DNA from 2 places in the Halomonas sp. PA16-9 genome. Region 1 is predicted to be linked to the other one. Evidence: predicted binding sites of a transcription regulator. Region 1 holds the regulator's gene; the other holds the start of a gene.

Region 1 (5,351 bases):
CGTCATCACTTGCTGTGCGAGGCGGGGGAGATACTGCCACCAAATAGTGATAACTTGAGCGCGCTAGTAGAATTTATCGGCAATCGGCCCATCGTTGGCTGGCAGTTAGAGAAGCGCATTGGAGCATTGAATGCACTACTCAGTAAGCGGCTGAATTTTGCCCTGCCCAACGCCCAGGTCGATGTGGCAAAACTGCATCAGCGCCAACTGCGCCGTTTGCACCCGGAGGTCGAAGCGCCCAGCAGCTTCGCCCAGGCGTTGGCATGCTGGCAAGTACCCGTCATGGGCATGCAGAGTGTGCTTGGAGAGGCCACCGCCAGCGCACTGCTGTATATGCGCCTGCAGCGTATTATGGCGCAGGTGGCATAGTAGTCTCTTTCGTCGTGGCGAGGACAGCTTTCCGCGAGGGCGCTGTGAACCCCTCCCTGGGCGCTACTTTTGTCATCCATGACAAAAGACCCTCGCTCCAAGCTGCCCTCGCACCGAGGTATGGTGCAGCGGTCAAAATAGTCACTTCCAATTGCGATATCTTGTGTGGCTACGTCTGATTAGTTGGGTCAGGCGGTGAGTGTTGTTAGAATAGTTATTACTTTTTTCTCACGCCTTCTACCCTCGGCAGTGCTTATACCATGCAAACTCTTGATCACTTTGATCCTGCTCACCTTGATACGGTTGGAGCCACCCCAGCTGACGCTGAGCACGACCAGCCTGAGCTGGCTGATGCGAAGCAGAAGCGTGAATTTAACAAGCTGCAAAAGCGTCTGCGCCGAGAAGTGGGCAATGCGATCATTGATTATCAAATGATCAATGAAGGTGATCGCGTAATGGTCTGCCTCTCCGGTGGAAAGGACAGCTACACGATGCTGGAGATTTTGCGCAATTTGCAGCGCAATGCGCCGGTCAATTTTTCGCTGGTAGCGGTCAATCTGGATCAAAAACAGCCGGGTTTTCCCGAGCACGTATTGCCTGCGTATCTGGATAAGCAGGGCGTGGAGTACCACATTGTCGAGCGCGATACTTACTCGGTGGTAAAAGAGAAAACCCCGGAAGGTAAAACCACCTGCGCGCTTTGTTCACGGCTGCGGCGCGGCTCGTTGTATGGCTTTGCCGAAGAGATTGGCGCCAATAAGATAGCCCTGGGCCATCACCGGGAAGATATTCTCGAAACACTGTTTCTCAATATGTTCTTTGGCGGCAACCTGAAAGCGATGCCGCCAAAGCTGCTATCCGATGATGGGAAGAATATCGTTATTCGGCCGTTGGCCTACTGCAAAGAGGCTGATATCGCCGAGTTTTCGCGGCTGATGGCGTTTCCGATTATTCCCTGCAACCTGTGCGGTTCACAGCCTAATATGCAGCGTCAGGTGGTCAAAGAGATGCTCGCCGAGTGGGACAAAAAGTTTCCTGGCCGCCTGGAGAGCATGTTCAAGGCTGTCACCAACATTGCCCCTTCCCAGTTGGCCGACCGCAGCCTGTTCGATTTTGAAGGCCTTGAGGCCAAGCAAGCAGAGCTACTGGCGGGGCGTATCCAAGCCTTTAACGTCAGCTAACTGTTTGCTCTTCCTCTTCGGCGAGGGTAATCAAGCGCGGCATATCGAGAATGTTGACCTCTCGCCCGGAGACCGCCACCACGCTCTGCTGCTGAAAGCGGCTTAGTATGCGGCTGACCGTTTCCACCGCTAAGCCCAGGTAGTTGCCGATATCAGCCCTGGGCATTGAGAGGCGAAAGCTGTAAGGCGAGTAGCCCCGGCGACGAAAACGATCCGAGAGGGTAATCAAAAAACTTGCTAGCCGCTGATCGGCGGTTTTACGCGAAAGTAGCCGCATCATACGCCGGTCATCGCGCAACTCTTTGCTCATGCTACGATAAAGCTGGCCACGCAGTTCGGGTAGCTCCTCCGAGAGTAAGTCCAGGCGGTCAAAAGGAATCTCGCAGACGGTGGTCGTTTCCAGGGCGATAACGCTACCGGGGTAATGCTCTTCGTCAATGCCATCCAACCCCACCAATTCACTGGGCAGGTAGAAATTGGTCAACTGCTCGCTGCCGTTACCTTCGGCGGTGATCTGTTTCAAACTGCCCGAACGGACTGCGTAAACGCTGGTAAAGGTGTCGCCCTGACGAAACAGCGGTTCGCCTTTTTTCAGCGGCGCGCGACGACGAATAATGGCGTCGAACTGCCCCACGTCGTCCAGCTCAAGGGCAAGTGGCAGGCACAGTGAGCTCAAACTGCAGGTTTGGCAGCGAGCTTCATGGAGTAGCGAGCGCCGACGGCTCATGGGTTCCAACATGCTTTGCTCCTTGAGAGGGTCCCGCTTATCAATTAGAAAATCCTTACTTATTATAGTCGCTTTAGCATGCCTGCAATAAGGTGATTAAACAATCTTAGAATACTGTTGTCCCGTTTGCCCGGAAAGATGGGTATCAAACGCCATTGCTATATGGCGAATCAGCAGCCGCCCCGTCGGCGTGGCGTTAAGCTGATCACCGCGGCGGGTCAGCAGGCCATCCTGTTCGGCGCTCTGCAGGCGCTCAAGCGCTGGCGCAAAGTAGCGGGGGGCATCGATGTTCCAGCGTTGACTAACGGCGGCCAGGTCAATGCCCATATCGCACATCAGCCGCTCAATCACGTCCCGCCGGATCAGGTCGTCATCACTTAAGCGTATGCCACGCACGGTGGCAAGCTGCCCCTGATCCAGCGTCGCTTCGTAGCTTGCCAGATCGCTCGGGTTCTGCGCATAGACGTCATCAATGCGCGAAATCGCCGATACGCCAAGCCCGATTAAGTCGCACTGAGCATGGCTGGAGTAGCCCTGGAAGTTGCGCTGCAGCGAGCCTTCGCGCTGGGCAATAGCCAGGCTATCGTCAGGGCGGGCAAAGTGATCCATACCGATATGCACATAGCCAGCTGCGGTGAGCATTTCGATGGTGGTGCGCAGAATCGCTAGCTTCTCTTCTCCGCCTGGCAAGTCATCGACATTAATGCGCCGCTGCGGGGCAAAACGCTCGGGCATATGCGCGTAATTAAACACAGAAAGGCGCGCCGGGTTGAGCTCGATCACCTGGCGTAGGGTGTTGGCAAAGCTCTTTTCAGTCTGAAATGGCAAGCCATAAATTAGGTCGAGATTGAGCGAGCGAAAGCCCAGGCGATGCGCCTCCTCCATCAGCGTTTCGGTAAGTACCCGAGGCTGAATACGGTTAATCGCTTTCTGCACCAGCGGGCTTAAATCCTGCACGCCCAGGCTGATGCGATTAAAGCCGAGGGATTCGAGATGGCGCAGCGTAAACACATCCGCTTCGCGAGGATCTATTTCAATTGCGTAATCGCGATCAGCAGACGATGAAAGACCAAAACGTGCATCCAGTCGATCAATCAGGTCGCCCATCTGGTTCAAACTGAGAAATGTCGGCGTGCCGCCGCCCCAATGCAACTGCTCCACCGGTCGTGATGTATCCAAGTGGCGTGCGGTCAGCACCATTTCACGGTCAAGCCGGGCTATATAGGGCTCGGCAAGGGCAGTGTTTTTGGTAGCGATTTTATTACACGCGCAGTAAAAGCAGATCTTGCGGCAGAAGGGCACATGAACGTACAGAGAGAGCGGACGCTTACTGGCATTGCTGCGCTCCAATGCCTGGGTCAGGTCGCCAGGGGTAAATTGGTCGTGAAACGACAGCGCCGTGGGGTAGGAGGTGTAGCGTGGGCCGTTGGTGTCGTAGCGACGCAGTAACGCTTCGTCCCACACCGGCTGCATAGGGGCTGCGGCAGCAGCGGGTGCAAGAGGCAAGGCAGCAGGGGTATGAACGGGCATGAAGGGGCGCTCCGACGTTAGGAAATGCCGCTAGCCTAACCCGTGGTTAGGAGGTAAATGTTGAGCCACGTCATGCTATTAGAGGTTGTGTACCGAAAGCGTCCACAGTTGCCACAGTGCAAAAGCGATAATTGTCAGCGCTGCCACGCTGCGGGTCGCGGGGTGACGTATCAAATGGCTGAGCTGGCGGGCAGCCAGGCCAGTGGCAAGCAGCGCAGGTAGGGTGCCAAGCCCAAAGGCGCCCATGAGTAGAGCGCCCTGAAGCGGGTCGGCAATCGCTAAGCTCCAGGCCAACATGGAGTAGACCAACCCGCAGGGGAGCCAGCCCCAGAGCGCTCCCAGGGCGAAGGCTTGGGGAATATGCACTACGGGCATCAAGCGACGCCCCACGGGTTCGATAAAGCGCCATAGTCGCCGGCCAACGGCCTCAATTTTGAGCAGCCCTTTCCACCAGTTGGCGATATACAGTGCCATTAAGATCAGCATCAGCGCGGCAAATATCTGCAGCAGCAGGCGTGCCGTAGCAGAAAGGGAAAACAGCGTGCCTAGCAGCGCCACCAGCGCGCCTGCGCTCATATAGCTAATAATACGGCCTGCGTTATAGCTGAGCAGCAGGCCCCCCATGCGTGCCGGGTGGCGCATGCTAGGGGTACTGCAAAGGTGAGCGCACTCATAATGCCGCCACACATGCCGATACAGTGGGCGCCACCCATCAAGCCGAACACAAACGCCGCCATGAGCGGCGGCAGATCAAGCCCTGTCGGATTCATGAACGGGGCTCTGGGTCGTCGGGTGAGTTTGCATCGGATGGCGCAGCGTTTTTTTGCTTGGTTTGCTGACGCTGGCGGCGCTGCTCAGGGCTAAGATCGTTTTCATCCTCATCAAATAGAATGCGGTGCGCTGGGCCTTCTAGGTCATCGAACTGATCATTTTTCACCGCCCAGAAAAACGCCCAGACGGCGAGGCCCAGCAAAATCAGGGAAAGCGGGATCAGCAGATAAAGAATCGTCATGCGGCCACCGGTGTTGAAGTGTCGAGCGTTGGCGCGTGCTGAGGTCGCCAGCGCGACAGTCGCAGGGCATTACCCACCACTACTAGCGAGCTAAGCGACATTCCAATTGCGGCTAGCCAGGGCGGCACCAGACCCATTGCCGCCAGCGGCAGCGCCGAAAAGTTGTAGCACACTGACCAAATCATGTTCTGGCGCATGATACGCCGGGTGGCGCGGGAAATCTCGATGGCCTCAAAAATCCGCATCAGACGTGGGCTGAGCAGCACTGCGTCGGCGCGGGTGCGGGCTAGATCCGTTGCGCCATTCATGGCAATCGCCACATCGGCACCGGCTAACACCGGCACGTCGTTAATGCCGTCACCAATCATCGCCACGGTTTCGCCTGCGGCTTGAAGCTCTTTCATCCGGGCCAGCTTGCCTTCTGGGCTGGTGCCCGCATGCCAGATGGCAATATTGAGCTGATCGGCCAGGCTTTCCACGGCATCTTCGGTGTCACCAGATAGCAGCTCCACGCTTAACCCCAGAGTCTGGA
Region 2 (5,351 bases), on a different replicon from region 1:
GTGGCTTTATAGAAGAGGGCCACTTGGTGCAGGAGTTCTTTATCAATGGCAAATACCGCGATGTAAAGCGGATGTATATCTTGCAGGGCACTTACCTGACGCAACTGTCCGAACAGCAAGAAGAGGGTGGCGAGTGGGCTTAGTGGGGGTAAGAAAAATCGGTAAACCTAAGCAACCGATACTCCTGCCATCGATACTCCTGCCATTCATTATCAAGACTAACTTGGCAGGAGTACCAGTACCAGTGTCTGAGCTTTACTGGAACGAAGCTTCTAGGCGCTCTGCACGATCACCCGCTGCTGGGTGGCTTGAGAAGACGCTGCTGTTGTTGCCGTATTTGGCTTCCATTTTGCGTAGAGCTGCAACTGAAGCCTCTGCATTCATGTCGTGGCGCTGCATTAGCTCAATGGCATAGTCATCAGCTGCACTCTCTTGGCTTTGAGAGAACTGAGCATTGATCAGTTTTTCGCCCAGGTCACCAAGCTCAGAGCTTGATAGTGCGGCGGCGGTAGTGCTGCCGCTGGCCGCAGCTGCTTCACGTGCAGCGGAAGCAGCATAGGCAACCTGGAAAGCACGCTTGGAGTGTCCTAACGAGACGTGGCCGATCTCGTGGGCGATAACGTAACGCACTTCATCGTCGGTCATCTCATCCATCAGCCCGCTATGCAGTCGAATGGATCCGTTGGGTACCGCAAAAGCATTCATTTCTTCTATTCGATAAACGTTATAGTCAAGCGTATGGCCGTCGACTGTTTCCCAGCCTTGGGTTAACTCGGCCAAGCGTTTTGCATACTGGCTATCGTCTGCAACAAGGTGGTTCTGGGAGTCAAGCTGGGCGATGGTTTGATCGCCTAGTTGTTGCATTTGCTGATCTGACATCGTGGCAGCGCCGGCTAAGCTGGAGCCCGCAGACATTAAGCCTCCGAGATCAGCGCCTGATTGACAGCCGCTAAGGGCGAGTGTCGCCACTAAACCTAAAGCATAAGATGTTTTGCGAACCAAAAAAGGTGTTTGCATCGTCCGTTCCTTCGTCAATGTGCGTGCATAACAAGAAGAGTCTGCACGTTGAGTATTGCGCCTTTATCAGCCGAATTAATATTAGACTATTTCTTTATATAACTCCATACCCAGCCGTGAAGTAAATGATTTGGGGGGACTATGTATACTGAAGCGTCGAGGTGGTTATCATTAATCCACTAGGTATTGCAATACTATTTGTTTTTTAAAGAGGTGACAAATATAATTAAGCCTAATGGTAGCGAGCATTAAAGCGGTTCATCTGGTAAGGGGTGCGGGTAAGCAGAAGAGCGTTATCTTATACAGGCGTCTTGTGTCAAGAGACTATGTTGCAGGGTAATGCATGGCTGCGTAAAGCATAGTTATAGCCTGGAGGTCGTATATTTAGACCTGATAGTGATGCTTGTCCATTTAACTAGGTAAAAAAACGCCTCGCTGAAACGAGGCGTTGAGCGGCGTTGAACCAATATGACGTTTGGGGACTTAGCGCAGGTAAGCTTTAATAGCGTCAAGTGCCGCACGTTGTTGGCGGGCACGCTGTGCCCATACTTCCATAACATCTACTTCCAACGCTTGTGTTGGGGTGACTAAGTGTTGCATGGCGTTCACTCCTCTTTCAGGGGACAGGGAATGCGATGAGACCTTGTTGTAAAACTTATGTTGTAAAGCCTTCAAGTTGTAGAAAGCTTATGTTGTACACAGCCTGTGTTGTGCATAGCAGCAATTTAGCTGTGGTCGGATACTAAGAGCTTTTTTTGGGAAGGGCTAGTCCTAACGATGTAGGTGTTTTGCCATTTTTCGTAAGCCATGGCTTACAAATGCTGAAATGACGATATTAGGTCTTTGAATGGAAAAGGTTTTCATAGTCATAAAAAAGCCGGAAAATATTCCGGCTTCGGTGATTAGCTTTTGGTCTAAAGGGCGCAAAAGCACCTGAATTAGCCTAAATAGGCTTTCAGCGCTTCAACTGCGGCACGATGCCATTGAGCATTCAAGCTCCAGAACTCTAGAACTTCATTATCGCGTGCAGGGGGGGTTATTAAAAAAGTCATTGTGCGGTCCTCCTATTGGGACTACATCGTTATTATAGCCTATTTTTGCTGCAATGCAGCATGACTTGACGTGACACCGATGCCCTGCGACAACGTGTCCTAGGCCGGGTAAGATCGTTTAAATAGGTATTTGTTACGAGGAGCCCTATGCGTCTGCGTATTTTGTCTGACCTGCACCTGGAGTTTTTTGACGGGAACCGCGAGCTGCCTGAGGTGGAGGCAGATGTAGTGATTCTGGCGGGGGATATTCACCGTAAGTGCGAAGGCCTTGCCTGGGCGCGCCACCAGTTTCCAGACACGCCGATTATCTATGTACCAGGCAACCATGAGTTCTACGGTACCTGCATGCCGCTGCTGCGTGATGAGCTGGCGCTCGAAGCCGAGCGGCTCGACATTGAGCTTCTGGATAATCGTGCTGTCACCTTCAATGGCGTACGCTTTTACGGTACAACGCTATGGACTGACTTTGCGTTGTACGCCGGTGACCCAACGCAAAACCCCGCCGATACTGAGTCTAAGGCGTTGCGCTACATGCCCGACTTTAAAATCGTTCAAACCTCGCCAGGGGAGACATTCACACCTCAGGCAAGCCAGCAGGCATGCTGAAGCGCTTGCTTGGCTCGAAAAAGAGCTGTCCCAGCCGTTTGATGGCCCTAAGGTGGTGGTTAGCCATCATGCCCCGCTACACGACTGTATCCCAGGCCAATATCTGGGCGACGCGTTATCCCCCGCGTTTGCCTCCAATTTGCCTCATTTAATGGGCAATATGGATGTATGGGTGCACGGACATGTTCACGAACCCGTGGATATTCTGCGTAACGGCACGCGTATCATTGCCAACCCTGGTGGATACCCTGATGAGTTTACTCCAGCGATATTTAAGCCAGGCTGGGTGGTTGAAGTATAAAAATAAATAAAATCAGTTATTTAATGTCTTTTTTAGGTTGTTAATCACTTGCTGGCAGTCATGCCAGCCAGTGCTACTTTGGTTTAATTTTCACTACTGCTGCTTGCGTCTGAAAGTCATGCTACTTATCTTCTTATTTGTATGATGTATGACATATTGATCCGGATAATTAGATCGCCTATGCCAAGCAGCGAAGAGTGGGTTTGAGTTTAAAAGTCTTTGATTGACCAACAAGGGCTGCGTTTGTCCGCCTTCGTTATTTTAATGCGGCAATGAGCGGGATGCTGATCTGCGCGCTAACACCGCCTAATGGAGAATTGTTTATGTCGAGTCACGACACTCCCACGATAACCGATATGCAGGTCATTCCCGTGGCAGGGCGCGATAGCATGTTACTCAATATCGGTGGAGCGCACTCGCCGTATTTTACCCGCAACCTGATTATTCTCAAAGATAGCCACGGTAATGTAGGGGTAGGGGAAGCCCCCGGTGGCGAGACGATTCAAACGTCTCTTGAGCAGTCACGAGAGATGGTGGTCGGTCAGTCGATCGGGAAAATGCGCTCCATGATTGCGTCGTTACACAATATCGGACGGAGTGCCGATTTTGAAGATTTCGGCAAAGGCTCCTGGACATTCGAACTGCGCATCAATGCAGTTGCCGCGCTTGAAGCGGCGTTACTTGATTTGATGGGGAAATTTCTGGGAGTGCCGGTGGCAGAGCTCCTAGGCAACGGCAAGCAGCGTGACAGCGTTGACGTGCTGGGATACTTATTCTTTATCGGTGATGGGCACGCTACGCCGTTGGATTTCCGCCGTGGCACTGGGGGCTTGGATCACGACTGGTACCGTTTACGCGATGAGGCGGCTATGACCCCTCAACACATTGTTGAGCTAGCTCAGGCGGCGCATGATCGATACGGCTTTAAAGACTTTAAGTTAAAAGGCGGGGCTCTGGCTGGCGAGCAAGAAATAGCGGCCGTCACGGCGCTGCACAATGCGTTTTCGGATGCGCGCACGACCATTGACCCTAACGGTGCTTGGTCGCTAGAAGAAGCGATCCGGCTGTGCAAGGATCTCCACGGTGTGATTGCCTACGCAGAGGATCCATGCGGGGCGGAACAAGGCTTCTCCGGTCGCGAGATTTTAGCTGAGTTTCGCCATGCCACCGGATTGCCTGTCGCCACCAACATGGTAGCCACCAACTGGCGGGAAATGGCCCACGCGCTGATGCTGCGCTCAGTCGATATTCCATTAGCCGACCCGCACTTCTGGACACTTTCCGGTGCTGTACGTGTCTCCCAGCTCTGCCAGGATCATGGTATGACCTGGGGCTCGCACTCCAACAACCATTTCGATATTTCGCTTGCCATGTTCGCCCAGGTGGGGGCCGCCGCCGTGGGGTGCACAACCGCGCTTGATACCCACTGGATATGGCAGGAGGGCGATGCTCGCCTGACTCGCAATCCGCCGGAGATTGTGGGTGGCAAAGTGGCCGTAACCGATGCGCCGGGGCTTGGGGTCGACATCGATATGAAGGCCATAGAGGAGGCTAATAAGCTCTATCGTTCACTGCCTGCTGGTGCTCGGGATGATGCGATGGTAATGCAATATTTGATAGATGATTGGAAGTTTGATCCGAAAAAGCCAGCGTTAGTGCGCTGAGTGAATACTCTAAACATGACAAAGAAGGACATTACAATGAAAAAGTTAGCGCTAAGCTTATCTGTGGCAACAGCAATGATGGCCAGTGCTGGTGCATTTGCTGAATATCCTGAGCAAAACATCGATATGATCGTGCCCTTCTCAGCCGGTGGCGGCAACGACACCTTCGTCCGCGCACTACAGCCGCTTCTGGAAGAAAAACTCGATACCAACTTGGTCATTCGCAATATCTCGGGCGGCGGCGGAGCCGTGGGGCTGACGCGTGCTCAGGCATCAGATTCAGATGGCTATACCTTAGCTGCCGCCAGCAATGCACTGCTGACCTTGGAGGCGTTGGGTAATGTTGACTTTACCTACGAAGATTTTGATTTTGTCGCCAAGATTCTTGAAGAGCCCTACGTCATCGCTGTTGGTGAAGACAGTGAATACGCCGACTTGGACGCTATGGTCGAGGCTGCGAAGGAAGGCACCTCGGTGCAAGTTGGGGTTTCGGGGGTAGGGTCATCAGCTCACATCGCGGCGGTGGCCTTTGCTGATACCGCTGAAGTCGATTTTAACTTCATTCCCTACCCCGGTGGTTCTGAGACTATCTCCGCTGCTATGGGAGGGCACGTGGATGCCGTGGTGCTAGGTGGGGCGGAACTTCGCTCGGCGCTAGAGTCCGGTCGTCTGAAAGCCTTGGGTATGTCCTACGCAGAGCGTAGCGAGTCG

The links. The regulator FNR, encoded in region 1, switches genes on or off when oxygen is low (the NO sensors DNR and NnrR bind a similar motif). The targets are predictions, from matches to a motif close to TTGATNTANATCAA.
Region 2: FDY98_RS05055 (enolase C-terminal domain-like protein) is a predicted target of FNR. The motif match lies at 3,133-3,146, and genes of this name have one in related genera.

What each region holds. Positions count from the first base shown of each region.
Region 1 is NZ_CP040452.1:56,249-61,599, reverse strand. It holds gene FDY98_RS16760 (DNA polymerase III subunit epsilon) at 1-369, shown strand, start outside; gene ttcA (tRNA 2-thiocytidine(32) synthetase TtcA) at 630-1,550, shown strand; gene fnr (fumarate/nitrate reduction transcriptional regulator Fnr) at 1,543-2,289, opposite strand; gene hemN (oxygen-independent coproporphyrinogen III oxidase) at 2,374-3,807, opposite strand; partial or broken gene FDY98_RS16740 (sulfite exporter TauE/SafE family protein) at 3,886-4,577, opposite strand; gene ccoS (cbb3-type cytochrome oxidase assembly protein CcoS) at 4,574-4,819, opposite strand; partial or broken gene FDY98_RS16730 (heavy metal translocating P-type ATPase) at 4,816-5,351, opposite strand, start outside.
Region 2 is NZ_CP040451.1:1,111,242-1,116,592, forward strand. It holds gene speG (spermidine N1-acetyltransferase) at 1-143, shown strand, start outside; gene FDY98_RS05045 (M48 family metalloprotease) at 256-915, opposite strand; partial or broken gene FDY98_RS05050 (metallophosphoesterase) at 2,217-2,976, shown strand; gene FDY98_RS05055 (enolase C-terminal domain-like protein) at 3,300-4,640, shown strand; gene FDY98_RS05060 (Bug family tripartite tricarboxylate transporter substrate binding protein) at 4,677-5,351, shown strand, end outside.